2 regions of the Microbacterium sp. BH-3-3-3 genome follow, and region 2 is predicted to be linked to the other one. Evidence: predicted binding sites of a transcription regulator. Region 2 holds the regulator's gene; the other holds the start of a gene.
What was found. The regulator HspR, encoded in region 2, represses chaperone genes until heat shock. The targets are predictions, from matches to a motif close to AAGTTGAGTCNNNNNGACTCAACTT.
Positions count from the first base shown of each region.

Region 1 (14,352 bases), 740 kb from region 2:
CGATCGTCCGCGGCGAGGCGCGGGCCGACGGCCGACTGCTCGCGGCGATTCGCTTCGACCGCCTGCGTGCGCGTCATCCGTACGTCGCCGCACTCCCCCAGGCCGACACGATGGAGGTGCTGACCGGCCTCGCGCCACGCGTGCGTCGGGGGGTCGCGATCACCGCCGTGCACGACGATGGTCAAGGCGTACGCGTGCGCGCCACCGGTCCGCGCGGTGACGAGGAGATCCGCGCCCGCGTCGTCGTCGTGGCCTCGGGATGGGCGGGCCGCGACCTCGTGTACCGCCCCGGCGCCGTTCGGACGCATCACTACCCCGACCGCTACGTCATGGCCGACGTCGTCGCTCCCGGCGGTCCCGTCGCCCGGGTGCACCTGGAACGCCAGGGCGTGCTGGAATCGTTCCCGCTGCCCGGCGGACGCCGCCGGCTGGTGGCGTGGGCGGGCACCGACGAGGTGGCGGATGCCGTCGGCACCCTCGAGAGGGCCGTCGCCGAGCGCGCGGGGCTCGAGGTCGACATCGCCGAGGCGACGACGTTCCGCGTGCGGCGCGCCGTCGCTCCGGCGCTGCGGCGCGGCCGCGTCGTGGTGGTCGGCGACGCCGCCCACGAGGTGAGCCCCATCGGCGGTCAGGGGATGAACCTCGGACTGCTCGACGCCCTCACGCTGGCCCCGCTGCTGCCCGGGTGGGTGCGGACGGGCGAGGCGCTCGGCCTCGGACGATGGGAGACCGACCGTCTGGCCTCGGCGCGGCACGCGGCGCGCCTGGCCTGGCTCAACACGATGCTCGGGCGAGCCACGGGCCCGCTCGCCCACCCCCTGCGCACCGGGGCGCTGCGCACCATGCTGCGGGGGGCGGGGGGCGCGCTGTTCACGCGCGCGTACGCCATGCGACTGGATCGCGCCGCCCGCGACTGACGAGCCGCCCGGGCGGGAGGAGTCAGGTCACGACGAGTTGAGCGGCGAGCAACAGAGCCGCCAGCATCGTGAGCTGGAACACCGCGCGTCCGGGCGCGCGCACGAGCACGAGCACCACGGCCGTGGCCGCCACCGCGACGACGGCGGTGAAGAAGATCGCGCCGAGCACCGTGGCATCCGTGCCGATCAGCACCGCCACCGCTCCGGCGACGACGCCGACCGCCGCGAGCACCACCGAGACCCGCGCACCGAGGCGGTGCGGAAGGCCCCGCACGCCCGTGCGCCGATCGTCGTCGAGGTCTCGTACGACATTGGTCAGATGCACGGCCGCGCCGAGGGCGGCTCCCGCGAGCGACGCCCACGGGGCAGCCAGCGCGGGAGAGGCGAGGGACAGCGTCGCGAACGACGGGAAGAGCCCGAAACTCAGCACGAACGGCACGATCGACACCGGCGTCGACTTCAGCCCGGCGTTGTAGGCCCACGCCGAGGCCAAGGCCACCGCGTGCGCGGCGACGAGTCCGGGGCCGAGCGGCACCGACAGGAGCACGGCGAGGAGCGCGGACGCCACGGCCACCCCGAGCGCACGTTCCGGAGTGATCGCTCCCCCGGCGATGGGCTTGTCCGAGCGGCCGACCGCGGCGTCGCGCGCGCCGTCGATCGCGTCGTTCGACAGCCCCACCGACACCTGTCCCGCGAACACGGCGACCACCAGCAGCGCGAGTCGCGCGGGCTCGACCCCCGCGGCGAGGCCGAGGGCCAGTGCCAGAACGGTCACGACCAGGGTCGGCCCCGGGTGGGTCGCGCCCCACAGCGCCCGCACGAGGGGCGGCTTCGCCGCGGCATCCATCACCCGATGACGCTACCGCGGCTGCGCACTCGGGCGGCCGACCCGCCCGGGCGCCGCGCCACCACCACGTTGAGTGTCCAGGACACGCCGCGGAGACCGGCCCCGGCACGGCGCGTCTTGGACACTCGACAGTCTTGGCACTCTCCTGTCGAGAGTGCTAATCTGCTGCCACGTTGAGCGCACAAGGCTCAACTTCATCGAACTCCGGATGCCGATATCCGGACCGACCGAAAAGGAGAACCGACCATGGCCACTTACGACCCCTTCCGCGACCTCGACCGCCTCGCGTCGACCCTTCTCGACGCCCGTCGCGGGGGCGGACCGCGCCGGATGCCGATGGACCTCTACCGCGACGGTGACCACTACGTGCTCTCGGCCGATCTTCCCGGGGTCGACCCGGGCTCGGTCGACATCGACGTCGACGGTCAGCTGCTGACCATCCGCGCCGAACGCACCCTCGCCACCGGCGACGACGTCAAGTGGATCACCCGCGAGCGCGAGACGGCCACGTTCGTCCGCCAGCTCAACCTCGGCCAGGGCATCGACACCGACGGCATCAGCGCCGCCTACCGCAACGGGGTGCTGTCGGTCACGATCCCGGTGAGCGAGAAGGCGAAGCCGCGCCGCATCGCGGTGGCCACCGACGACCACGACGGCGTCATCCGGGCGCACGAGAGCGAACCGCAGCTCATCGAGCAGTAATCCACCGCGAACAGAGGGGCCGGCCCGAACGGACCGACCCCTCTCTCGCGCGTCGCTCAGAGGTCTTCGGGCGCCAGGTCTCCCTGGCCCTCTTCGCCGAGCTCGACGACGCCCGGGTCCTGACCCTGCGAGTCGGTGCCGGTGGACCCGGGGTGGATGTCCTCGAACGGGATGTCGGTGTCGTCGGCGGCGATCTCGGCCGGGTCGGCGCCCGTCGCGGTCGCGGGGGCGATGTCCTGCGGGTCGACGCCCTCGTCGAGGGCCGTCGTGGCATCCCACTCCGCCTGGGCGGGGTCGAGCGCGGGGTCGGGCTCGATCGAGGTGTCGCCGTCGCGCAGGGGCTGCACACCCGCGATGCCGACGTCGGCGGCGGGGGTCGACGAGTCGGCGGGGGACGGGTCGATCGAGGCGTCGCTCATGGGGATCCTTTCGTCGAACGCACCGGGGTGCGTCACCGCTGATCGGCGGTGTCTCCATCCAACGACGCCGACGGGGCCGCGCCCCGCCCCTTGACAGGCCCGACCCGCGCACGGACCACGCGCTTCAACGGGTGGGCTCCCGCTCCAGCGGCACGGGAGAAGCGCTCCTGCCGACGGCGAGCCCTCTTCGTCGTTCCCCAGCGCCCGGGTCGTCCGCCCGACCGACGCTGTCAACCGGGTGGCATCCCGCTGCCGATGACGACACGGTGAGGGAGACGAGAGGATCCCCCATGAACGACTCGAGCCGCACCGTCGCTCGCGCCGACACCCCCCGCATCGTGATCATCGGCGGGGGCAACGCCGGACTGTCGGTGGCCGGACGCCTCCACCGGGCCCGCGCCGGAGACATCACCGTGATCGAGCCGCGGACGCAGCACGTCTTCGCGCCCCTCCAGTCGCACATCGCCGGAGGCGCGGCACGGGCCAGCGAGGCCGTCCGCGCGCAGGCCGACGTGATCCCCGCGGGCACGCGCTGGCTGCGCGACGAGGTCTTCACGGTGGATGCCGCTGCCCGCCGCGTGCATCTCGTGTCGGGCGGTCATCTCGACTACGACCAGCTCGTGGTGTGCGCCGGCCTGCGCATGGCATGGGAGCAGATCCCGGGCCTGCCCGAGGCCATGGCGGCACCGAACGGCATCTCGAACTACGACTACGACCTCGCCGCGAAAGCCTCGCCGGTGCTGCGCGACCTGCGCTCCGGCACGGTCGTGTTCACCCAGCCGCCCGAGCCCGCGTCCTGCGGCGCGGCCGCGCAGAAGCCGATGTACCTCGCGTGCGACTGGTGGCGCGCGATCGGCGTGCGCGACGACCTGCGCGTGGTCTTCGTCGCCCCCGACCCCGTGCCCTTCGGCATCCCGGCCATCGACCGCGAGCTGCAGCGCAAACTCGACGAGTACGGCATCGAGGTGCACTACAGCCGCGAGATGCGGTCGGTGGATGCCGAGGCGCAGACGATCACGATCGGTCACGGCGAGGCCGAGGAGACCCTGGCGTACGACGTGCTGCACGCGGTCCCTCCGCAGCGGGCGCCGGAGTGGATCGCCGGCAGCGGGCTGGCGGCATCCGACGATCCGCACGGGTTCGTCGACGTCGATCCCGAGACGCTGCAGCACACGCGGTATCCCGAGATCTGGTCGGTCGGCGATGCCGCCGCGGTGGCGACCCGCCGTTCCGGGGGCGCGATCCGTCAGCAGGCGAAAGCCCTCGTGAAGAACATGACGGGGGTGAGGGCCGGGCGCTCCCCCTCCGCGAAGTACGACGGCTACAGCGTCGTGCCGTTCACGGTGTCGCGCGGCACCGTCGTCTTCGCCGAGTTCGATCGTCAGGGGCGCCTGCAGCCCACGATCCCCTTCTGGCGTTCGCTGTATCGAGAGCGCGCCCTGTCGTGGATCGCCGACCGTCGGGTGCTGCCCTGGGTCTACTGGCACCTGATCCTGCGCGGTCGCGCCTGAGCCGCGGGGCGAATCCCCGAACGACCCCGGCGCGCCGCGCACGCGCATAGGGCACGCGAGCCGATCCCTCAACCCCGGGGGCAGCTCGCCCGTGACGAGCGAAGACTGGGACCAGCCCCGGAAACCACACGAAAGAGGACACCATGGCACAGGTCATCGAAACCATCGACGTCAACGTTCCCGTCCGCGTCGCCTACAACCAGTGGACGCAGTTCGAGGAGTTCCCGCACTTCATGAGCTTCGTCGAGTCGATCACGCAGAAGAGCGACACCCTCACGCACTGGAAGGTGAAGATCGCCGGCGCCGAGCGCGAGTTCGACGCCGAGATCACCGAGCAGCACCCCGACGAGCGCGTCGCCTGGAACAGCGTCGGCGGCGACGAGAACCACGCGGGTGTCGTGACGTTCCACCGTCTCTCCGATGACGAGACGCGCGTCACCGTGCAGATCGACTGGGAGCCCACCGGAGTCCTCGAGAAGCTCGGTGCCGTCTTCGGCGCCGACGACCACTCGGTGAAGAAGGACCTCGACAACTTCAAGAAGTACATCGAGTCGCGCGGTGCCGAGTCCGGCGCCTGGCGCGGCGACGTCAGCTGACGTCACCGACAGGAAAGCCGGGTCCACCCTTCGGGGCGGACCCGGCTTTCGCGTGTCAGACGCTCACCACTGCGGGTGGATCTCCGCCCGCAGACGGCGGTCGTAGACGTCACGCACCAGCGCGTCGAAGGCGTCGAGGTCGAAGCCCTCGTCGAGGAGCTGTGCGGCCCCGGCGTTCGATGTGGCCTGCGCCACCGAACGTGCGCCCGGGATCACCGAGGTGATGCCCTCGCGCGAGGCGATCCACGCCAACGTGGCCGCGGGCAGGGTGACGCCCTCGGGAAGCGAGGCCTTGAGCTCGTCGGCCGCGGCCACGCCCTCGGCGAACGGGACGCCCGAGAACGTCTCACCCTTGTCGAACGCCTCGCCGTTGCGGTTGTACGTGCGGTGATCGTCCTTGTCGAACGTCGTGTCGGCGGTGTATTTGCCCGAGAGCAGACCGCTCGCCAACGGCACGCGGGCAAACACGGCGACGTTCTTCTCGGCCGCCATCGGCAGCACCTCGTCGAGGGGCTTGAGCCGGAACGGGTTGAAGATGATCTGCAGGTTGCTGAGGTTCGGCCGGCGGAGCGCCGAGAGAGCCTGTTCCATCGTCTCGACCGACGCGCCGTAGGCGGCGATGACCCCCTCGGCGACGAGCTGGTCGAGCGCGTCGTAGGTGGCGTCGTCGTCGATCACGGCCGACGGCGGGCAGTGCAACTGCACGAGGTCGAGGGTGTCGGTGCCGAGCAGCCGCCGCGAGCGGTCGATCCACCCACGGAAGTTCTCGATCGTGTAGTTCTCGGGCACCTGGTCTTCGCGACGGCCCATCTTGGTCGCCACGGTGATCCCCGCGGCAGCGGTGTCGTTCAAGAACTTCCCGATGATCTCTTCGGACCGGCCGTCGCCGTACACGTCGGCGGTGTCGAAGAGCGTGACGCCGGCGTCGGCCGAGGCGGCCAGCACGGCGAGGGCCTCGTCTTCGCTGACACCGCCCCAGTCGGGGCCGAGCTGCCAAGTACCGAGGCCGATCACCGAGACGTCACGGCCGGCGCGGGAGAGGGGACGCTGCTGCATTGCGGTTCCTTTCGAAGCTGGTTCCGAGCCTATCCAGCGTGTCCGGCACCGGGGCCGCGCCTCACCGGACGCCCCCTGCGCACCCCGTGGCGGTCGTCAAGCCCGTTCGCCCGGTCGGTGGTCGCCCATAGCGTGGCGGCACACCCCACGGAAGGAACGCCATGAACACTCCCGCCGACCGGCTCCCCGGAGCCGACGAAGAGAACATCGTCCCCGAGTCCGAGGGCCTGGCCGCCGATGTGCCCGCCGGCGCCGCCGGCGCCGACACCGGTGCCGTCGGAGCGGCGCAGATCGACGCCGACGACGAAGCCCGCATCCAGGGCATCTCGAGCCAGAACGACCTGCCCGGAGTCGGCACCCGCGCCGCCGACGGCCTCACCGAGCGGGGCACCGATGACGCCCGCGGCGAGGGCGGCTCGACCTCGCAGCACACCGAGGACACCGGCGGCGGCTCGGCCACCGCGCACGCGGCCTCGGACACCCCGACCGAGGGCGAACCGCACGTCGACGCCGACGACCCCATCGCGAAGTTCCAGCCCGGCGTCGGCCGTGATTCCGCGGCATCCAGCAAGATCGCCCAGAGCCTGCCCGATCCCGACGACGCGTGACCCCGGCGGGGGCGGCCCTCCGGTCGCCCCCGCGCAGGGTCCGGCACCAGACCTGCCGCCGCGGCGACGCTCAGCGTGCGAGGCGCAGGGCGTCTTCGGCGAGGTGGAAGAAGTCGCCCGTCGCCGCGGTCACGGCCTGCGCGTCGTCGGCCGAGAGAAGCAGCACCACCGTCGCCTCCCCCTCGTCGTCGCGCACGAACCAGCTGCCGGTCAGCACGCCCAGGCTCGAACCGCCCTTGAAGCCGACGTAGGGCCACGTGCCGACGTCGAGTCCCGCACCGGGGTTCTCGCTCACGATGGCGAGCACCTCGGCATCCTGGGTCTGCTGCAGCGCCCGATGCACGGCGGCGATGTCGGTGGCCGAGGCGAACCAGTCGAACCCGTCCTGCCACACCGGGGTCGTCACGTCGGTGACGCCGACGGCCAGCGGGGCGGCGTCGATGCGGTCGAGCAGCGCGCGCTTCGCGGCGTCGTCGGCACGCGCCCACTCCTCGCGCAGAGCCGGCTCGCCCCAGCCCAGGGTGAACAGCTCCTTGGTCGAGAGGAAGGGCGTCAACGCCGCGGGGTCGGCGTGGCCGCTGCGTGCGACCGCCGCTTCGACGCGCTCACGCCCGAGCCGCTCGATGAGCAGGTCGGTGGCGGTGTTGTCGCTGATGCGGATCATGGCCGAGGCGGCCTCGCGCACCGACACCTCGGTACCGGTGGGGGCGTTCTGCAGCTCGCCCGAGGGCAGGCTGCGGTCGGCGTCGTCGAGCACGAGCGTCTCGTCCCAGGCGAGATCCCCGGATGCCACGGCATCGGCCGCCGCGAGCAGCACATACAGCTTGAAGATCGAGGCGAGGGGAGCTGCCCGTTCGGTGTCCACCGCCACGACGTCGTCGTCTCCTCGCCGGATCAGCGCGCTGACCTCGCCGGGAAGATCGCCCAGGCGCTGCTCCACCTCGTCGAGCGAGGCGGAGGGCACCCACGGCTCGGCGACCGGGGCGAACACCATGCCGGTGATGCGGTCGTTGCCGTCGATCGCGAGCGAGAGATCGAACGGGTCGCCGAGCGTCCCGGCGAGGGTCGCGACCGCCTGGGTCTCGGTGCCCTGGTACGCGGTCACGGTGAAGGGCGCCGCCGGGCGGATCTGCCGATTGAGCAGCTCGGCGATGTCGTCGGCCGACACCTGCTGCTGGAAGTCCTCGTGCAGCACGCGCGACCAGTCGCCGGCCGTCGTGTCGGCCTCGGCCTCGAGCACGTCGATCACCCAGGTCAGCCGCTCCCCCACGGGGGTGGCCGGCACCTCGACCGAGGCCGCGGGGGTTGCGGGAGTGTCGGGCGCGGAGCTGGTGCACGCGGTGAGGGCGGCGATCGTGGCGATCGAGAGGGCGGCGGCGAGGCGACGGGCGAGAGTCACGGGAGTCCTTCCGGGGGGCTTTCCACGCTACGGACCCGCACCTCACGACGCCTCCCTCGCGAGACGGAGATACGCGAAGGTGGAGGCATGCCCGACCTCCGCCTCGAATCCCTCGCCCCCTCCCTCGACGACTACCTCGAGCTGCGCCGCGCCTCGGGCCTCACCCCCAAACGTCCCGACCAGGGCGCGCCCGCGCTCGCGAACAGCTGGGCCTGGCGTCGGATCGTGGATGCCACGGGTCGATCGATCGCGATGGGCCGGGTCATCGGCGACGGCGGGTGGTACTTCCTCATCGCCGACATGGCCACGCTGCCCGAGTACCAGCGACGCGGTCTCGGCCGCCGCATCCTCGAGGACCTTCTCGCGGAGATCCGCGCGAAGGCCCCCGAGGGTGCCTACGTGACCCTGCTGGCCGACCCTCCGGGCCAGGCGCTGTACCGCAGCCTCGGCTTCACCGAGCCGACGACGGGTTCGGTGACGATGCACCTGCTGCTCGAGGGCTGAGCGGGCCGCCGCACCGCGGCCCGTCGCCGCGCCGTCACACCGTGGGCCGCCTTGCCCCGGTCCGCCGTCGCGCCCGGAGACCGAGCAGCACGTCGAGCACCACGAACGCCGCGAGCGTGTAGCCGACGAGCGGCAGGAACAACCCGATCGCCACCGCGACCACGAGCACCGCCCCGATCCCCCACCAGGGCGCCCCGTGCAGTGCGCCGCGCGCCGGCGCCGACGCGAGGCCGCGGGTCGGGCGACGGTTCCACCACATCGCGTAGCCCCAGACGACGAGCGCGGCGATGCCGATCGCCAGGGCGAACAGCACGAGCTGGTTGACGAGACCGAACAGGGTGCCCATGTGCAGGTCGACGCCCCAGCGAGACAGCTTGGCGAGCAGCGGATAGTCGGCGAAGTCGACCCGATCGGTCACGTGCAGGGTCGATGCGTCGATGGCCACGGCATCCACTTCGGTCGGGAAGCTGCGGTGCACCTCCTGCACGACCCACGCGTCGCCGACGGCGGCCGGCGGGCGGATCTCGACGTCGCCGGTGTTGACGTTGACGCGCTTCGCGACGGCGAGGACGGCGTCGAACGTGGCCGGGTCCGCCGCCCCCGGAGTGTCGGCGTGCGCCCCGCCGCCGTGTCCGGCGTGCTCGCCGCCGGCCTCCGCCTCCGCACCGAGCGAGGTCGTCAACGCGGGTGTCCCCTCACCGACCGCGGCACGCAGGTCGGAGACGTGCGCGCCCGCCGAGGCCGACCAGGTGATGCCCGTCGCCGCGAGGAAGACCGCGCCCAGCACGACCCAGATCCCGACGGCCGAGTGCCAGCCCGACAGCTTGCGGTACCCCCGGTGCGCGCGGTTCGGGCGCAGCAGGTCGCGGCGCCCGCGGCGGCTGCGCACGAAGCGGCCGATCCACAGCCCGAGGCCCGCGAGCGAGACGATCCCGAGCCAGGATGCCGCGAGCTCGCTGTACAGCCGGCCCGGCTCGCCCAGGTGCAGCGAGCGGTGCAGGTCGCTGATCCAGTGCCGCAGGGGCAGCGCGCCGCTCGTGCCGTACGCGGGCAGGTCGCCGCGGATCTCGGCCGTCGCGGGGTCGACGAAGATCGCCCGCGTGGTGCTTTCGGGCAACGCCTCGTCGGCGAACAGGACGCGCGTGGTGTCACCGGGCGCGGGGGCGGGCCGTACGGCGACCGGTGAGGCCCCGCCGCCCACGTAGGCCTCGGCCGCCTCGACCTGGTGGGCCAGCGGCATCCCGACCAGGGTGGAGGTGGCGGTCACCTCGTGCGCGTACATGACCCTCTCGAGCGACGGCGTGAGGGCGTACAGCGCGCCGCTCAGCGCCGCGACCAGGATGAACGGCCCCACGAGCAGCCCCGCGAAGAAGTGCAGTCGGCGCAGCAGCGCGGTGAACCAGCCTCGTCGCGGAGCACTCGGCCCGCTCCCCGACCGTCGAGTGTCCGGAACACGCCGCACCGCGTCGTCTCCCGACGGCGTGTTGTGGACACTCGACGGGGTGGATGCCGTCATGACGGCGCCCCGGGCTGGACGGGGCGGCCGGGGGCGGGCGCGGGCGGCGGGGACGGCGGGGCGGACTCGTCGGGAGCGGATGCCGCGACGACCGACGCCGGCAGGGTGAGGGGAGGGGAACGGAACATGGAGGATCTCTTCTCCGGGCACCGGGTGGCGCCCGTCGGTCGGCGGCGCCGCGCGCGTGCACGACGGGCCGGGGTCCCGCGCGCGGTCGACGTCGCAGCGTGGCGGTGCGCCACGGGAGACGACATCGCCGCTCGACGATGACCGAGGAAGGGGGCGTCCCGAGGGGACGTGGAAGGGAGTCGCGCCGGCGCGAGAGCACTCGGCGTGCGCGACCGCCCGCCCGGTCCGTCAGACGGCCGGGACGCACCGCTCACGGCACGACGTGACGCGGAGCAGGGTCAGGATGCCGAGACCGGCGGCCCGCGACGCCTCGCGCTCGCGGCGAGCAGCACCGAGGTCGGGCGCACGACGGCGACCACGACCGCAACGCGATGGCGCGCCGACACGGGCCCGAACGTCGCCGCCATCACGCGCACGCGCGCACGCAGTCCCTCGACCGCGCGGCCCGCGAGCGCACGCAGCACCCCCAGGGTGCGTTCCGCGCGGTGCAACGCCAGCGAGGTGACGGCGGCGGCGAGCGCGTGCCAGAGCCACATCGTGGCATCCGGCGTCAGGGCGGCGCCCACCGGATCCGCGGCGACCGCCGGGAAGACGGCCCCGTGCACGTGGCCGGCCGCGCCGAGGTCGTAGCTGCCGAGCACGAACAGCGCGTGGAACAGCAGCTGGCTGACGACGACGGCCGCGCTCAGACGCCAGGCCGAGAGCCGTCGGCCGGCCAGGACCGTGCAGGCGACGAACGACAGCGCGAGCGGAACGACGACACCGATCCAGCCGGGCACGGCTCCCCCGCCGGTCACGTGCGAGAGCAACGCGACGAAGGTGGCGATCGATGCAGCGACGCCCCCGCGCGCGACGCGTGCGCCCCGTGCCCGTCGTCGCATGGCCTCCATTGTGGCAGGGGTTCCCCGCGCGTTCCGCGCACTCCATCGGTGTCGAGCAACAGGAGGGCGATCAGCACGCCCCCGCCCCTAGGCTGAGGCCACCCGACCCAGGAGGATGCCGTGCCCCGACCCCGCGCCGTAATCGCCGGAGCGAGCGGATTCGTCGGCGGAGCGCTGGTCGCCGCGTTCCGAGACGACGGCTACGACGTCGACACGATCGGCCGCACCGGCACCGCGACCTGGGCCGATCCGGCCGCCGTGGCGCGGGTCGTCGACGGCGCCGACGTCCTGGTGAACCTGGCGGGCAAGATCGTGTCGTGCCGGTACACCGACGCGAACCGTGACGAGATCCTGCGCTCTCGCGTCGACACCACCCGTGCCCTGCACTCCGCCGTCGCGCACGCCGCCCATCCACCCGCGGTGTGGATGAACGCCTCGACCGCGACGATCTACCGCCACGCCACCGAGCACGGCCACGACGAGGTCGACGGCGAGATCGGCGAGGGGTTCTCGGTCGATGTGGCCACGAGCTGGGAACGCGCGTTCTTCGAGGGAGAACTGCCCCGCACGCGCCGGGTGGCGTTGCGCATGGCGATCGTGCTCGGAGACGGTCCCGCGACCCGCATGCTGTTCGCCCTCGCCCGACTCGGGCTGAGCGGCCCGCAGATCGACAGCTGGTGGTTCCCCCACCGCCGATACCGCGGAATCGGCGCGCGCCCCACGGGGCGCCCGTGGTCGAGCTGGCACCGCACCTCGGGCCACCAGCGCTTCAGCTGGATCCACATCGATGACGTCGTGGCATCCGTGCGATTCCTGCGCGACCGCGACGACATCGTCGGTCCGGTCAACCTGGCCGCGCCCGCCGTGAGCGACAACCGCACCCTCATGCGAGAGCTCCGGCGCATCGCGCGGGCGCCGATCGGCCTGCCCGCTTTCCGGTGGATGCTCGATCCGGCGATGGCGCTGCTGCGCAACGAGCCCGAACTCGTGCTGAAGAGCCGGTGGGCGGTGCCCCGCGTGCTGACCGAGGCGGGCTACGTCTTCCGCTATCCCGAGCTGGCCCCGGCGCTCGAGGCGGTGGCGGCCCTGCGCCCCCCGCGCGGTCGCGACCTGTTCTCGGCCTGAGCCGGCCTCACGCGAAAGGCCGCCCCGGCCGCGTGACGCACGTCGGTGCGGCACACGGGGGACGGCTTCGGATCGCTCCGACCTCGGTCGGATCCGGGGGTGGGGACGAACGGTCAGACCTGGCGACGGATGAACCGCATGAGCGCGGCGATCACACCGATGATCAGGATGATCACGCCGATCCAGAGCAGGAACTTCACGGCCTCGACGAAGATGCCGAGGAAGAGGAGCACGAGACCGACGATGACGAGGATGATGGCGAGAGCGGGCATGGTCCCACTCTGCCGGGTCGACGCCCCCTCGTCTGCGCCCTTGACACCGTGCGGGCGGCACCGCACGGGTGGCGCCGTGCGGGCTGCGCGGCGGAAGCCGTGTCAAGACCGCTGCGCCCCCGGCATCCGCGGACTAGCGTCGCTGTCATCACGACCCCCAGGAGGCGGACATGACTGAGCGCGACGTCAACGGACACGGCACCGGACCCGAAGAAGGCGAGTACACCGACGTGCAGCTGCCCGGCGGAGACGACGACCGCGGGAGCGCCGACGCGCCCGGCGAGTACGTCGACCGCGAGAACGCCGACGGGAGCGAGTCGCGCCCCCGCACCGACGAGGCCGGCGCCTACACCGACGTCGAGCTGCCGAGCGGCGACGAGGCGCACGAAGACCTCGACAACCCCGGCGAGTACACCGACCGCGACCGCTGAGCGATCAGAGTCCCTCGGTCAGCACCCGGCGATCACCGCTCGAGCGTGCGCTGCGGTGCGACGCGATACACCTCGACGTACGACCGCACGAAGGCGTCCGGGTCGGCGAAACCCCATCGGGCGGCGACCTCCGCGACCGACGCACATCCCGCGTCGGCGTCGAGGAGGTCGGCGTGAGCCGCGCTCAGACGCGCCGCGGACAGGTACTCCTCGGGAGAGGACGCAAGTTGCCCGTTGGCCGCGAATGCGCGACGCAGACCGGTGGCAGACGTGCCGACGGCACGCGCCGCGTCGTCGACCGTCACCGGCAACGACGCGTGATCGTCGATCCACGACGTCGCGGCGGTGTAGATCGTCGCCTGCTCGAGGGCCGATGCCCGCCGCTCGCGTGCGTCGCCCACGAGCGGGAACGCCTCGAGCGTCGCCGCGGCGAGGGCGCGTCGCACGTGCGCCCGCACGAGAGGCTCCGCCAGCAGGGGGACCTGCGTCAGCGACCACCGCAGCGTCGCGAGCCAGTACTCGCCCAGGCGCCGCGACACCGGTCCCGTGCCGGCGAACCGGGCCACGAGCGTCTCGTCGCCGTAGATCGTGCGGGCCGTCTCGCTCAGCCACTCGGCGTCGAAGGCCACGAGCTGCACCGTCGTGTCGATCGGTCGCCCGATGAGTTCGCGACCGGGCTGCACGATGCCGGGCTCCACGCTGTAGTCGCCGGATTCGGAGCCGATGGTCCACGAGAACCCGGGATTCGAGGTGGCGAAGTAGAACCGATCCGCCTCGTAGACGATCTCGGCCCGGCAGTCCCAGGTCAGGTGTCGCAGAGCGAACGCCGCATCACCGACCGCGTGCTCCGCGATCGAGGCCCTCTCGGCGAGCACGTCGACCCGCCCGTACTGCTCTTGCAGCCAGGCCTGCGTGTCGGCCACGTCATCGGTGCGGACGCGCGAGTCGAAGAAATCGTTCATAGGCGAGGACGGCGAACCGCTGGAAAACGGACCGCTCATGCCCATGATAGTTAACCCCCCTCACCCCGACTCACCAGGAGAGACACCCGTGGCCGACTCGCCCGCTGTGCGCCCCATCCATCCCGACGACGCCGGAGAGGTGCTCACGATCCAGCGCGCCGCCTTCGCGAGCGAAGCGCTCATCTACGGCGATCCCGACATGCCTCCGCTCACGCAGACCCTGCCCGAGCTCGAAGCCGAGCTGGTCGAGAACCTCGGCTGCGTCGCCGTCGACGGACACCGGATCGTCGGCGCCGTCCGCGCACGCCGTGACGGGGAACTGCTGCTCATCGGGCGCCTCGCGATCGCCCCCGATCAGCAGGGCGCCGGTCTCGGAACGTTGCTGCTGGCAGCGGTCGAGCAGCGCGGACGCGAAGCCGGCGCCACCGAGGCGGAGCTCTTCACCGGCGGCCTGAGTGAAGCCAACCAGCGTCTGTA
Region 1 covers NZ_CP017674.1:2,873,559-2,887,910, reverse strand. The annotation lists gene BJP65_RS13335 (NAD(P)/FAD-dependent oxidoreductase) at 1-917, shown strand, start outside; gene BJP65_RS13330 (UbiA family prenyltransferase) at 940-1,764, opposite strand; gene BJP65_RS13325 (Hsp20/alpha crystallin family protein) at 2,011-2,466, shown strand; gene BJP65_RS13320 (sugar ABC transporter ATPase) at 2,523-2,885, opposite strand; gene BJP65_RS13315 (NAD(P)/FAD-dependent oxidoreductase) at 3,176-4,396, shown strand; gene BJP65_RS13310 (SRPBCC family protein) at 4,540-4,992, shown strand; gene BJP65_RS13305 (aldo/keto reductase) at 5,056-6,048, opposite strand; gene BJP65_RS13300 (hypothetical protein) at 6,210-6,656, shown strand; gene BJP65_RS13295 (Cpe/LpqF family protein) at 6,727-8,055, opposite strand; gene BJP65_RS13290 (GNAT family N-acetyltransferase) at 8,143-8,559, shown strand; gene BJP65_RS13285 (PepSY domain-containing protein) at 8,594-10,075, opposite strand; gene BJP65_RS13280 (hypothetical protein) at 10,483-11,085, opposite strand; gene BJP65_RS13275 (epimerase) at 11,206-12,210, shown strand; gene BJP65_RS16835 (hypothetical protein) at 12,324-12,482, opposite strand; gene BJP65_RS13270 (hypothetical protein) at 12,653-12,913, shown strand; gene BJP65_RS13265 (AraC family transcriptional regulator) at 12,946-13,875, opposite strand; gene BJP65_RS13260 (GNAT family N-acetyltransferase) at 13,919-14,352, shown strand, end outside.
Region 1: a site for HspR is predicted at 1,935-1,959, ahead of BJP65_RS13325 (Hsp20/alpha crystallin family protein). Genes of this name have one in related genera too.

Region 2 (14,352 bases):
ATCGAGGTCGGTGGTGGCCTGCTCGAACTGCGAACGGTAGAGGCGGTAGTACGCCCCCTCGGTGCCGATCAGCTCGTCGTGGGTCCCCTGCTCGACGATGTCGCCGTGCTCCATGACCAGGATGAGATCGGCATCGCGGATCGTCGACAGGCGGTGCGCGATCACGAACGACGTGCGTCCTTCGCGCAGCGCGGCCATGGCCTGCTGCAGCAGCAGCTCGGTGCGCGTGTCGACCGACGACGTCGCCTCGTCGAGGATGAGCACCGACGGACGCGCGACGAACGCCCGCGCGATGGTGATGAGCTGTTTCTCACCCGCCGAGACGTTCGCGGCGTCTTCGTCGAGGACGGTGTCGTACCCCTCGGGGAGCGAGTGCACGAACTGGTCGACGCGGGTGGCGACGGCGGCCTGCTGGATCTCGTCGTCGGTGGCGGTCTCGCGGCCGTAGCGGATGTTGTCGCGGATCGTCCCGGCGAACAGCCACGGGTCTTGCAACACCATGCCGGTGCGCGAGCGGACGTCGTCGCGGCGCAATTCGGCGATGTCCTGACCGTCGAGCAGGATGCGCCCGCCGTCGAGCTCGTAGAACCGCATGATCAGGTTGACCAACGTGGTCTTGCCGGCCCCCGTCGGTCCGACGATGGCGACCGTCTGACCCGGCTCGACCCGGAACGACAGGTCTCGGATGAGCGGGCGATCGGGCGAGTACGCGAAGCGGACGTTCTCGAACTCGATGACCCCGCGTCCGTCGCCCGGGCTCGGGGCGTCGGGGTCGTCGGGGTCTTGCTCGTCGGCATCGAGCAGGGCGAAGACGCGCTCGGCCGAGGCCGTACCCGACTGCACGACCGCGGCCATGCCACCCAACTGCGACAGGGGCTGCGTGAACTGCTGCGAGTACTGGATGAACGCCTGCACGTCGCCCAGGCGGATCTGCCCGCCGGCCACCATGAGCCCACCGAGCACCGCGATGCCGACGTAGGTGAGGTTTCCGACGAACATCATGCCCGGCATGATCATGCCGGAGAGGAACTGGGCCCGGAAGCTGGCCTGGTAGAGCTCCTCGTTCTCGACCTCGAACTTCTCGCGGGCGTCTTTCTCGCGGCCGTAGACCTTGACCAGCGCGTGACCCGAGAACGACTCCTCGACGCGGGCGTTGAGACGGCCCACCTTCTTCCACTGCTCGCCGAAGGCCTTCTGCGACTTCGGGCCGATCACCCCGAAGATGACCGCCATGAGCGGGAGCGAGATGAGCGCGACGAGGGCCAGCTGCCACGAGATGGTGAACATCATGATGAGCACGCCCACGACCGTGAGCACGGAGGTGAGGGCGCTCGAGAGCGACTGCTGCATCGTCTGCGTGATGTTGTCGATGTCGTTCGTGACCCGCGAGATGAGCTCACCGCGCTGCACCTTATCGAAGTACGACAGGGGGAGCCGGTTGACCTTGGCCTCGACGTCTTCACGCAGGCGCCACATCGTGCGCACCATGATGATGTTGATGACGTAGCCCTGGATCCACGACAGCAACGACGAGCCGACGTAGATGGCCAGCACCGTCACGACCACGATGCGCAGCGCATCGAAGTCGACGCCCGCGCCGACCTGGAAGTTGTCCATCGCGCCGACGATGTTGGCGATGTCGCCCTGCCCGGCGGAGCGCAGGGCGTCGACGACGGCGTCTTTCTGGGTGCCGGCCGGGAACTGCTCGGCGAGCCCGCGCGAGACCACGCCCTCGAAGATGATGTTCGTGGCGTTGCCGAGGACGCGCGGGGCCAGCACCGCCAGCACGACGCCGAGGGCCCCGAGCACCGAGACGAGCCCGAAGGCCCCGGCGTGGGGTCGCAGGAGTCCGATCAGCCGGCGGAAGCTCGAGCCGAAGTCCGAGGCCTTGCCCGGCGCGACGCTGTCCCAGTCGCCCGAGTTCAGACGGGCCTGTTCGGCGAGCTCGAGTTCGGCGCGCTCTTCTTCGGTGCGGGTGTCGGGGGTGCTCATGCTTCGACCCCCAGCTGCGACTCGACGATCTCGCGATAGGTGGTGCTGGAATGCAGCAGCTCGTCGTGCGTGCCGAGGCCGGCCATGCGTCCGTCTTCGAGCACGACGATCCGGTCGGCACCGGTGATGGTCGAGACGCGCTGCGCGACGACGATCTTCGTCACCTCGGGGAGCTCTTGCCACAACGCCTGCCGCAATCGGGCGTCGGTGCTGAGGTCGAGGGCCGAGAACGAGTCGTCGAAGACGAGCACCGCCGGCCGGTGCACGATCGCTCGGGCGATGGCGAGGCGCTGGCGCTGCCCGCCCGAGACGTTGGTGCCGCCCTGGGCGATCTTGCCGTCGAGGCCGCCCTCCATCGCCTCGACGAAGTCGCGACCCTGGGCGATCTCGAGCGCGTGCCACAGTTCGTCGTCGGTGGCGTCTTCGCGACCGAAACGCAGGTTGGACGCCACCGTGCCGCTGAACAGGAACGGCCGCTGCGGCACCAGGCCGATGCTCTTCCACAGCAGGTCGAGGTCGGCCTCGCGCACGTCGACACCGCCGACGCGGACGGCCCCCGCGGTCACGTCGAACAGGCGCGGGAGCAGGGAGACGAGGGTCGTCTTTCCCGCCCCCGTCGATCCGACGATCGCCACGGTCTCGCCGGGATGGGCCGCGAACGTGACGCCCGACACCACGGGCGACTCGGCTCCCGGGTACGCGAAGGCGACGTCGTCGAACTCGACCGTTCCGACCGAGGGGAAGACGCTCACCGGGTTCGCTGGCCGCTCGAGCGTCGAGTGGCTGTCGAGCACCTCCCCGATGCGTTCGGCCGACACGGCCGCGCGCGGGATCATCACCGTCATGAAGCTCGCCATGAGCACGCCCATGAGGATCTGCGCCACGTACTGCATGAACGCGAAGAGGGTACCGATCTGCACGCCGCCGGCGTCGACCTGGATGCCGCCGAACCAGATGACTCCGACGACGGTGACGTTGAGCACCAGCATCGCCAGCGGGAACAGCAGCACGAAGAGCGAGCCCACCTTGCGACCGACGTCCATGATGTCGGTGTTCGCCTCGCGGAAGCGCTCTTCTTCGATGCGCTCCCGCACGAAGGCGCGCACCACGCGCACCCCGGTCAGCTGTTCGCGCATCACCCGGTTCACGGCATCGAGCTTGGACTGGTAGCTGCGGAACAGCGGCACCATGCGGGCGATGATGAGGGCGACCGCGACCAGCAGGATCGGCACGGCGACGCCGAGCAGCCAGCTGAGACCGACGTCTTGCTGCAGCGCCATGAAGATGCCGCCGAGGGCGAGCAGCGGGGCGCTGACGAGCATGGTGGCGCCCATCATCGCGAGCATCTGCACCTGCTGCACGTCGTTCGTGTTGCGCGTGATGAGGGAACCGGCGCCGAACTGCGACAGCTCACGCTCGGAGAAGCCGCTGACCTTCTCGAACAGATCGAGCCGGATGTCGCGGCCCGCGGCCATGGCGGCGCGCGCGGCGAAGTAGGTCGCGACGACCGAGGCGACGATCTGCCCGAGCGAGATGCCGAGCATGATCATGCCCTGCGACCAGATGAACCCCGTGTCGCCCTGGGCGACGCCGCGATCGATGATGTCGGCGTTCAGGCGCGGCAGGTAGAGGGATGCCATCGCCGCGACGAACTGGAACACCAGCAGCGCCATGAGGAGCCAGCGGTACCGGGACAGGTAGCGGACGAGGATCTTGCCGAGCATGGGACCTCCGGAGCAGGTCTGACGCGGCCGCCGTGACCGCGAAGACCAGCCTGGCACCAACCTCCGACACCGGGGAACCTTTTCTGCAACTCAGCGCCCGTTCGGTCGCGGCTCGTAGGGTGGAGCCATGTCTCGACTGCAGGCCGACGCCGCCGCCGACCTCTGGGTGCCCGTGACCGGTTCGCTGGGCCTGCGCGGCCGACGACACCGCAAGGCCGCCATCGGCATGCTGCTCGGGCAGGCCGCCCGCACGACCGGCACCGTCCCCCGCCCCGGCGGCGGCGCCTTCGCCTGGATGCTGAGTCAAGCCGCTCCGCTACTCATGCGTCGCGCCGGTGGCCGCGTTCTGGTGTGGGTGTGGAAGAGCGCGCCCGAGCTGCTCGTCGTGATGGCACAGCTGCAAGAGGCCACCGCGCAGCTGCGCACCGCGCGCGCGATGATGCCGATGGAGTACGACGACACCGAGTCGTTCCGCAATCCGCACCTCGGCGTCGGCGAGAAGCTCGCGATGCCGCTGCCGACCGATCCGACGACTCCCCCGTTCGCGACCTACACGTGGGACACGGGCTCGCACTTCGTCACGGTGACGGCGGTGTGCGCCGACCGCGAGCGGTTCGGCACCGTCATCGGCGCGGTCGACGACATCGCGCGCACGCTCCGCGTCGTCGACGACCTCTCGGTCGGAGAGACGCCGACGGTGCTGCGGATCGATCCGGCCTGAGCCGCTGCGCCGCTCCGGCCGAGCCGTCGGGGCACCGTGCGCACAGACCCTTCGACGCGCTCAGGACCTCGGTGCAGCGACGGGATGTCAGTCGTCGTGGATGTCGCGCGGGCGCCAGAGCACGATGTCGGTCGCGCGACGCACGCGCGAGCCGTGGCGGAGCGTCACGACCGAGCCGGTCGCGCCGGCGGCGAAGACGCGCGCACCGGGGCGGGACTGCCGCTCGATCGTGAGCTGCCGCTCGAGGTCGTTCACGCGGCGGGCGAGATCGTGCACGCGCTCCTCGAGGGCGAGGAGGCGCGCGATCGCGGGAAGGCTCATGCCCTCCCCCGACAGGCGGGCGACCTCGCGCAACTGCTGCACGTGGCGGCTCGAGTAGCGACGCGACCCGCCCTGGGTGCGCGCGGGCACGACGAGGCCGAGCCGGTCGTACTGCCGCAGCGTCTGCGGGTGCATGTTCGACAGCTCGGCGGCGGCGGCGATGGCGAAGATCGGGGCGTCTTCGTCGATCTCTCTCTCGGACACGTCTTCACCTCTTTCGTCGTGCCGGCTGCGGGTGCCGGGTTCTCGGCATCCTGACGTATCGAATGCCGAGAACCGCGACGACGCGCGTGGGATGCGTCAGCGCGCCTTGGCCATCAGGTCGGCGCGCGGGTTCTCTTTCGGTTCGAGCTCGTGGAAACGCTCGAGGGCTTCACGGGCCGCGTCGTCGAGGTGCGTGGGAACCGCGACCTGAACCTCGGCGAGCAGGTCGCCGACGCCCTTGGTCGACTCGATACCGCGCCCCTTGACGCGCAGCACCCGTCCCGACGGGGTACCGGGGGCGACGCGCAGTCGCACCGGCTCCCCCCGAGTGTCGGGACCTCAATCGTGGCGCCCAGAGCCGCCTCGGTGAAGGTGACCGGCACCGTGACCCGCAGGTGGAGGCCGTCGCGCGTGAACACCGGGTGCGGACGCACCGCGACGGTCACGACGATGTCGCCGCTCTCGCCGCCGTCGGGCGACTTGCGTCCGCGGCCGCGCAGGCGGATCTTCTGCCCGTCCGACACCCCGGCCGGGATCTTCACCTTGAACGGCACGTTGTCTTCGCCCTGCAGGGTGATCGTCTCGCCCTTGGCCGCCGTGACGAAGTCGATCGTCGTGCGCGCCGTGACGTCGGATCCGCGCTGCGGTCCGCCGTAACCGCGGTATCCGCCCGAGGTCTGACCGAACCGGCCGGAACCGAAACCGGCGCCGCCCTGCTGATCGAACATCGAGAAGAAGTCGTCGAAGCCCCCGGGAGGAGCCCCGGTGCCGCCACTGCGCGGTTGACCGAACCGGCTGAAGACGTCGTCGAAACCGCCCCCGCCGCCGGTACCCGGTGCCGAGAAGCGCGCCCCCGAGCCCATGGCCCGGATCTGGTCGTACTCCTCGCGCTGCTCGGGATCGTTGAGGACCGAGTAGGCCTCGCTGATCTCTTTGAACTTGGCCTCGGCCTTCGCGTCACCCGGGTTCGAGTCGGGGTGGTACTGGCGCGCGAGCTTGCGGTAGGTCTTCTTCAGATCGGCCGCGCTGACGCTCTTGTCGACGCCGAGGACCTTGTAGAAGTCCTTGTCGAACCAGTCCTGACTCGCCATGTGTCCTCCTCCTAGGCCGGCACGGCGACGACGACCTTGGCCGGTCGCAGCTCGATCGAGCCGAGGCGGTAACCCACCTCGACGACCTCGAGGATCGTCGTCTCGGTCACGCCGGGGGTGGGCGCCTGGAAGATGGCCTCGTGCTGCTGCGGGTCGAAGACGTCGCCGACGGCGCCGTACGACACCACGCCGAGGCGCTCGGCCACGGCCCGCACCTTGTCGCCGATGGCGGCGAAGGGCGTGCCCTCGACGAGGTCGCCGTGCTTGACCGCGCGGTCGAGGTCGTCCATGACGGGCAGCAGGCCCTTCACGGCTTCGCCCTTGGCCCGCTCGATCTCGCGCTCGCGCTGGTCTTCGGTGCGCCGACGGTAGTTGGCGTACTCGGCCTGCAGTCGCTTGAGGTCGATCAGCAGCGAGGCCTCCTTGTCGGAGGAAGCCCCCTCTGCCGCGGCCTCGGGCGTCTGCTCGGCGCCGAGGATGTCGTCGATGGTCAGGCCCTCGGCATCCGCGTCGGTCGTCTCGGACTGCTCGCCCGACGGCGCGGGGCCGGAGGTGTTCTCCTCCGGCCCCGTCTCGTCAGGACCGGCGCCCGAGCCCGTGGGCTGTTCGTCGTCCTTGTGTGCCATGGTCTCTGCTTACTTCTTCGTCTCGTCGGTCGGCTCGTCGTCGACGACCTCGGCGTCGATGACGTCTTCCTCGGGGTTCGGCGTCTCACCGTTGCCGGGCTGGCCGACGTTCGGGTCGGCGGGCTCGCCCGCGGCCTGCGACGAGGCGTAGATGGCCTCGCCGAGCTTGCCCTGGCTGGCGTTCAGCTTGTCGAACGCGGTCTTGACCGCGTCGTCGTCATCGCCGGCGAGTGCCGTCTTGAGCGCGTCGACATCGCCCTGGACCTCGGTCTTGACCTCGGCGGGGAGCTTGTCTTCGTTCTCTTTGATCAGCTTCTCGATCGAGTACGACAGGGTCTCGGCCTGGTTGCGGGTCTCGGCGGACTCGCGGCGCTTCTTGTCGTCGGCCGCGTTCTCTTCGGCCTCGCGCACCATGCGCTCGATGTCTTCCTTGGGCAGCGACGAGCCACCCGTGATCGTCATCGACTGCTCCTTGCCGGTGCCCTTGTCCTTCGCCGAGACGTGGACGATGCCGTTCGCGTCGATGTCGAAGGTGACCTCCACCTGCGGGATGCCACGGGGAGCCGGGGCGATGCCGGTGAGCTCGAACGTGCCGAGCGGCTTGTTGTCGCGGGTGAACTCGCGCTCGCCCTGGAAGACCTGGATCGCGACCGACGGCTGGTTGTCGTCGGCGGTGGTGAAGGTCTCGCTGCGCTTGGTCGGGATGGCCGTGTTGCGCTCGATGAGCTTGGTCATGATGCCGCCCTTGGTCTCGATACCGAGGCTCAGGGGGGTGACGTCGATGAGCAGCACGTCCTTGCGCTCACCCTTGAGGACACCGGCCTGCAGGGCTGCGCCCACGGCCACGACCTCGTCGGGGTTGACGCCCTTGTTGGCGTCCTTGCCGGTCTCCTTCTTCACGAGCTCGGCGACCGCGGGCATGCGGGTCGAGCCGCCCACGAGCACCACGTGCGCGATGTCCTCCACCTTGACGCCGGCCTCGCGGATGACGTCGGAGAAGGGCTTGCGCGTGCGGTCGAGGAGGTCCTTGGTGAGGTCCTCGAACTTGGCGCGCGTGAGGGTCTCGCTGAGCGAGACGGGGCCCGAGTCGGTGAGCGACAGGTAGGGCAGGTTGATGGAGGTCGAGGTCGAGCTCGACAGCTCCTTCTTGGCCTGCTCGGCCGCTTCCTTCAGACGCTGCAGGGCGATCTTGTCGCCCGAGACGTCGACACCGGTCGTGTCCTTGAACTGCTTGATGAGGTAGTCGACGACCCGCTGGTCCCAGTCGTCGCCACCGAGGCGGTTGTCACCCGAGGTGGAGCGCACCTGGATGGTGGAGAAGTCGTCGTCCTTGCCCACTTCGAGCAGCGAGACGTCGAACGTTCCGCCACCGAGGTCGAACACGAGGATGAGCTCGTCTTCTTTGCCCTTGTCGAGGCCGTACGCGAGAGCCGCGGCGGTGGGCTCGTTGATGATGCGCAGCACGTTGAGGCCCGAGATCTCGCCGGCCTCCTTTGTGGCCTGACGCTCGGCGTCGTTGAAGTACGCGGGGACCGTGATGACCGCGTCGGTCACGGTGTCGCCCAGGTACTCCTCGGCGTCGCGCTTCAGCTTCTGCAGGATGCGGGCCGAGATCTCCTGCGGCGTCCACTTCTTGCCGTCGACGTCGAACGACCAGGTCGTGCCCATGTGGCGCTTGACGCTGGAGATGGTGCGGTCGACGTTCGTGACGGCCTGGCGCTTGGCGGTCTCACCGACGAGCACCTCGCCGTCCTTCGTGAAGGCGACGACCGAGGGGGTCGTACGGAAACCCTCGGCGTTGGCGATGACCTTGGGCTCGCCACCCTCGAGCACGCTCACGACGGAGTTGGTCGTACCGAGGTCGATTCCCACTGCACGGGGCATATGTGTCTCCTTGCTTGTGAGCCGGACGGATGCCACGACTCGGGGTGTGATGAAAGTCTCTGCGGGGGTTGAGCCCCGATGACTCAAGGTTATCGGGGCCGCGCATCGAGGTCAAGCCGAGTTGATATGAATTGGCTCAACTTCTGGATGCCGTGTGTCGCACGCCGCCGGCCATGTCCCGAAATGTGCAGCAGCGAGGGGTCTAGGCCGCACGAAGTGGGACATGCCCCGCCCCACAGCGTGCCCAGCGTCTCGCGCAGCGCAAACCGTGTCCCGAAATGTGCAGCCCCGAAGGGCCTGGGCAGCACGAAGTGGGACATGCCCCGCCCCACAGCGTGCCCAGCGTCTCGCGCAGCGCAAACCGTGTCCCGAAATGTGCAGCCCCGAAGGGCCTGGGCAGCACGAAGTGGGACATGCCCCGCCCCACAGCACGCACGCGGCGTGAGGACGACACCGGGCGGCGGCCGCGCCTGGGCCCGCTGCACGCACGACGCCCCCGCGACCCGAAGGTCAGCGGGGGCGTCGGACTTATGCCGCGGGGTCAGTCGCGATCGCGGTCGCTCTCACGGCGCTGCGGGCGGTCGCTGCGCTTGGCGGAGCGTCCGCCGCCGTCGAGGCGCAGGTCGATCAGCTGGCCCGAGATGCGGGTGTCGGCGAGGCGGCCGATCGTGTCGCTCGACAGGTCGGCGGGCAGCTCGACGAGCGAGAAGTCCTGACGGATCTGGATCGCACCGAAGTCGTTGCGACGCAGCCCACCCTCGTTCGCGAGAGCGCCGACGATCTGACGCGGCTCGACGCGCTGGCGACGACCGACCGCGATGCGGTAAGTCGAGAAGCGCCCCGAGGTGTCGCGGCGCGGACCGCTGTCGCGCGATCCACCGTCACGCGAACCCCCGTCGCGGGAAGCGCCGTCGCGCGCGGGACGCTCGCTGTCGAAGCGCTGCTGACGGAAGGCCTCGGCCTCGAGCAGCAGCGGGGTGTCTCCCTGGGCGACCACGGCGAGCGCCGCGGCCACGTCGGCCTCGGGCACGTCGTGGTGCTCGACGTAGTGGGCCACCACGTCGCGGAACGTCGCGATGGCGGCGGTGTCCTCGAGGGCGGTGGTGATCGCGTCGTCGAAACGGGTGAGGCGCGTGGCGTTGACGTCGTCGACACTCGGCAGCGACATCTCGGTCAGCGGCTGGCGCGTGGCCTTCTCGATCGCGGTGAGCATGCGGCGCTCGCGCGGGGTGACGAAGCTGATCGCGTCGCCCGTGCGGCCGGCGCGACCGGTGCGGCCGATGCGGTGCACGTACGACTCGGTGTCGATCGGCAGGTCGTAGTTGACCACGTGGCTGATGCGATCCACGTCGAGACCGCGCGCGGCGACGTCGGTGGCGACGAGGATGTCGAGCTTGCCGGACTTCAGCTGGTTGACCGTGCGCTCGCGCTGCACCTGGGCGACGTCGCCGTTGATGGCGGCGGCGGTGTACCCGCGGGCACGCAGCTTCTCGGCGACCGTCTCGGTCTCGTTCTTCGTGCGGGTGAAGACGATCATGCCCTCGAAGTTCTCGACCTCGAGGATGCGCGTGAGGGCGTCGATCTTCTGCTGGTACGACACGATCAGATACCGCTGGCTGATGTTCGTCGAGGTCGCGGTCTTGGTCTTGACCGTGATCTCTTCGGGGTTGTTCAGGTACTGGGCCGAGATGCGGCGGATCTGCGCCGGCATGGTCGCCGAGAACAGCGCGACCTGCTTCGTCTTGGGGGTGTCGGCGAGGATCGTCTCGACGTCTTCGGCGAAGCCCATCTTGAGCATCTCGTCGGCCTCGTCGAGCACGAGGTACTTCAGCTCGCTCAGGTCGAGGGTGCCCTTGTCGAGGTGGTCCATGATGCGACCCGGGGTGCCCACGACGATGTCGACGCCGCGGCGCAGCGCCGACAGCTGCTGGCCGTAGCCCTGACCGCCGTAGACGGGGAGCACCGAGACGCCCTTGATGTGGGCGGCGTACTTCTCGAACGCCTCGCACACCTGGAGCGCGAGCTCACGGGTGGGGGCGAGCACGAGGGCCTGCGGGTTCTTGTGGCCGGTCTCCATCTGCGACAGCACCGGCAGCGCGAACGCCGCGGTCTTGCCGGTACCGGTCTGCGCGAGACCGACGACGTCGCGACCCTGCAGGAGCACGGGAATGGTCGCGGCCTGGATGGCCGACGGGGTCTCATACCCGACGTCCTTGAGGGCTTTGAGCACGTTGGCATCCAGACCCAGGTCGGAGAAGGTGAGCGGGGCGGGGGTGGTCTCCGCCTCAGCGGAGTCGACGGGGTTTTCGGATGCCATGACTCCACGGTAGTCGGCTCCGCGCCGCCGTGCGGGCTCGGCGGTAGCCTGAATGAGCGCGCCAAGGGTGGCGCGGCGTCGCCTCGGGGGTACCGGGCGTTCACCGGAGGGGCCTAGCGTGACCCATATGACCCCTCCCGAGCCCGCCTCCGCCCCCGTCAGCACCCTCCGTCGGCCGGTGCTCGCCTGGGCCCTGTGGGACTGGGGATCCGCCGCCTTCAACGCGGTCGTGACCACGTTCGTGTTCAGCACCTACCTGGCGAGTTCGCTGTTCGTCGATCCCGCCGTGGTGGCTGCGGCGAACGGCAACGACGACGACCCCGCCCTCGTTCGTGCGCTCGCCGACAATGCGAGCCTGGTCGGCGTGGCGCTGATGATCGCCGGCATCGTCGTGGCGCTCGTCGCCCCCGTGCTGGGCCAGCGCTCCGACGGTACGGGGCGTCGCAAGCTCTGGCTCGGCATCAACACCGGCCTGATCGTGCTGTCGATGGCCGCGATGGTCTTCGTCGAGGGCACACCCGAGTTCCTCGTGCTCGGCGCCACCCTCATCGCGGTCGGCAACGTCTTCTTCGAGTTCGCCAGCGTCAACTACTACGCGATGCTCACGCAGGTCTCCACGCGCGAGAACATCGGCCGCGTCTCGGGCTTCGGCTGGGGCATGGGGTACGTGGGCGGCATCGTGCTGCTGCTCCTGCTGCTGGTGCTGTTCATCCAGAGCTTCGGCGCACCCGATGCCGGGGGGCTTCTCGCCGTGCCGAAGGAGGGCGGGCTGAACATCCGCCTCGCGGTCCTGGCATCCGCGGTCTGGTTCGGGGTGTTCGCCGTTCCCGTTCTGCTGCGCGTTCCCGAGATCCCGCCGCAGCAGCGCCGGGTGCGCGTCGGCTTCTTCCGCTCGTACGTGGTGCTGTGGGGCACGCTGCGCTCGCTGTGGCGCGACAGCCGGCAGGTGCTGCTCTTCCTGGTGGCCAGCGCGGTGTTCCGCGACGGCCTCGCCGGCGTGTTCACCTTCGGGGCGATCATCGCCGCGCAGGTGTTCGGCTTCAGCTCGACGGAGGTGCTCTACTTCGCGGTCGCGGCGAACGTGGTGGCCGGTATCAGCACGTTCTTCTCCGGGCGCCTCGACGACCGCTTCGGACCGAAGCGCGTGATCGTAGTCTCACTGATCGGCCTGATCGTCCTGGGCAGCGTCATCCTGTTCATCGGCACCTCGGTGCCGGCGTTCTGGGTGGCGGGCCTGGGGCTCGGCCTGTTCGTCGGACCCGTGCAGTCGGCCAGCCGGTCGTTCCTCGCCCGGGTGGCTCCGGAGGGTCGCGAGGGTGAGATCTTCGGCCTGTACGCCACGACGGGCCGGGCGGTGTCGTTCCTCGCCCCCGGTCTGTTCGCTCTGTTCGTCGGGATCACCGGCGACACCCGCCTCGGCATCGTGGGCATCGTGCTGATCCTGGCGGTCGGGCTGGTGCTGATGGTTCCGGTGAAGGCGCGGCCGGCCGTCATCCGCTGAGGCGGGCCGGGGGCGCTCCGGCCGGGGGTCCCCGCGCGGCCAGCCCCGGGCGCCGAGTGCTCGGGCCGGGGCCGCTCGCGGACCGGGCGCTCGATCCGGGCTCCTCGCGGGCCGAACTCCTGAGAAACGCACCCGCGCGCCGCGCGCACCCGCGTCGATCCGGCGCGACCTCTGCGGTCGACTCGGAGATCTCAGGAGTTTCGCACGCGTCGAGACCTCGCCTCGGCGATTCGGGACAGAGCGAGCTCAGTCGCGCGGCCAGGCGTCGGCGAACTTGCCGAGCAGGCGGGCGAACTCGACGCGCTCGTCGTCGGTGAACGACTCCAGCGCGGAGCGCACGGCATCCCGTCGTCGACCGCGAAAACCCGAGACCATCCCCTCGCCCTCGGGCGTGAGGCGCACGCGCGTGCGGCGGGCGTCGTCGGGGTCGGGCTCGCGTGCGACCAGACCCATCTGCGCCGCCTGCTGAACCAGCCGCGAGGCGCGGGGCTGGTCGACGCCCACCGCCTCGGCGATCTCGCTCACCGACAGCGATCCGGATGCCGCGATCAGAGCGTCGAGTAGGCGCAGGCGTGCGGGTCCGCCGAAGCGACCCTGTGCGGGGTCGGCCCAGGGCGGGGTGCCGCGCCCCCAGGGTCCGCCGAATCCCCCGCGTTCGCCGTGAACGTGCGGGTGATGGTGCCCCTCGGCGCCGAAGGGCGGGCGCGGGCGGCGTCCGCGCAAGCGCCCGAGGGCGGCGGCGATCTCGTCGGCGGGGTCAGTGGCCATGCGGGAATTTTACATGTCGCTTGACAAGCATCAGAGATACATGTCACAGTACATCTGTTGTCACATGACATGTATCGGCGGATGGACCGCCCCGAAAGGACACCCCATGAACACCTCCACATCACCTGATGCCCGCAGCCTCGCCCACCGCCTCACGACGGTCGGTCACGCGCTGCACCACCGCCTCTTCACGCAGCTACGCGACAGCGAGCTGCACCCCAAGACCGTGATGATCCTCAGCGCCATCGACGGACGGATCGACGCGCCCTGGGTGCACGACCGTCTCGCCCGCGGCGGCAAGCGCGTCGACGCTCTCGCCGAGCGCGGCTGGATCGAGCGCGGCGACGACGGCTGGCGACTGACCGCCGGGGGTCGCGAGCTCCTCGACCGGGTGGATGCCGACCGCGCGGCCCTGCTGGCCGACGTGCCGGCCGAGCAGCTGGAGCGCCTGACGACGGCTCTCGACGCCCTCTCGGACGCGCTGGGAGTCGACGCGACCGAGGCATCACCGGAGCGCGGCTTCCGCGGCCCGGGACGCGGCGGTTTCGGCCCCGGTTTCGGCCCCGGCCCGCGCGGGTTCGGTGCACGCTTCGGCCGGGGCTCCGGCCACGGCGATCACGAGGCCGAGCACGGCGGTCACCGCGGACACACCGCGGAACGGCCGTGCGCGGGCGACGAGCGCACCCACGGCGGCCGAGGCTTCGGCCGGGACGGCCACGGCCACCACCGTGGTCACCGGGCCGCGCAGCACGCGTTCGAGCGCGGCTTCGACGCCGGGTTCCGCCGCGGCCGCGAGTCGTCGGCATCCGAATGATCCCGCGAAACCACGAAGCGGCGAGGACTCCCGAGGGAGCCTCGCCGCTTCGTCGTCGGGTCAGCGCCCGACGGACCCGGCCTCGGTGGAGCCGACGTCGGTGCGGTGGAAGTTGAGCGCGGAGCGCGAAGCCGTCGGCCCGCGCTGACCCTGATACCGGTTGCCGTACGGGCCCGAGCCGTACGGGTTCTCGGCGGGCGAGGTCAGGCGGAAGTAGCAGACCTGCCCGATCTTCATTCCCGGCCAGAGCTTGATCGGCAGGGTGGCGACATTTGAGAGCTCGAGCGTCACGTGGCCCGAGAAGCCCGGGTCGATGAACCCCGCGGTCGAGTGCGTCAGCAGCCCCAGGCGGCCGAGAGACGACTTGCCCTCGAGGCGCGCGGCGACGT
Region 2 covers NZ_CP017674.1:2,132,845-2,147,196, reverse strand. The annotation lists gene BJP65_RS09930 (ABC transporter ATP-binding protein) at 1-1,992, opposite strand, end outside; gene BJP65_RS09925 (ABC transporter ATP-binding protein) at 1,989-3,716, opposite strand; gene BJP65_RS09920 (hypothetical protein) at 3,844-4,437, shown strand; gene BJP65_RS09915 (heat shock protein transcriptional repressor HspR) at 4,525-4,962, opposite strand; partial or broken gene BJP65_RS09910 (DnaJ C-terminal domain-containing protein) at 5,059-6,053, opposite strand; gene BJP65_RS09905 (nucleotide exchange factor GrpE) at 6,065-6,679, opposite strand; gene dnaK (molecular chaperone DnaK) at 6,689-8,563, opposite strand; gene BJP65_RS09895 (DEAD/DEAH box helicase) at 9,105-10,880, opposite strand; gene BJP65_RS09890 (MFS transporter) at 11,008-12,381, shown strand; gene BJP65_RS09885 (MarR family winged helix-turn-helix transcriptional regulator) at 12,628-13,149, opposite strand; gene BJP65_RS09880 (hypothetical protein) at 13,256-13,963, shown strand; gene dcd (dCTP deaminase) at 14,024-14,352, opposite strand, start outside.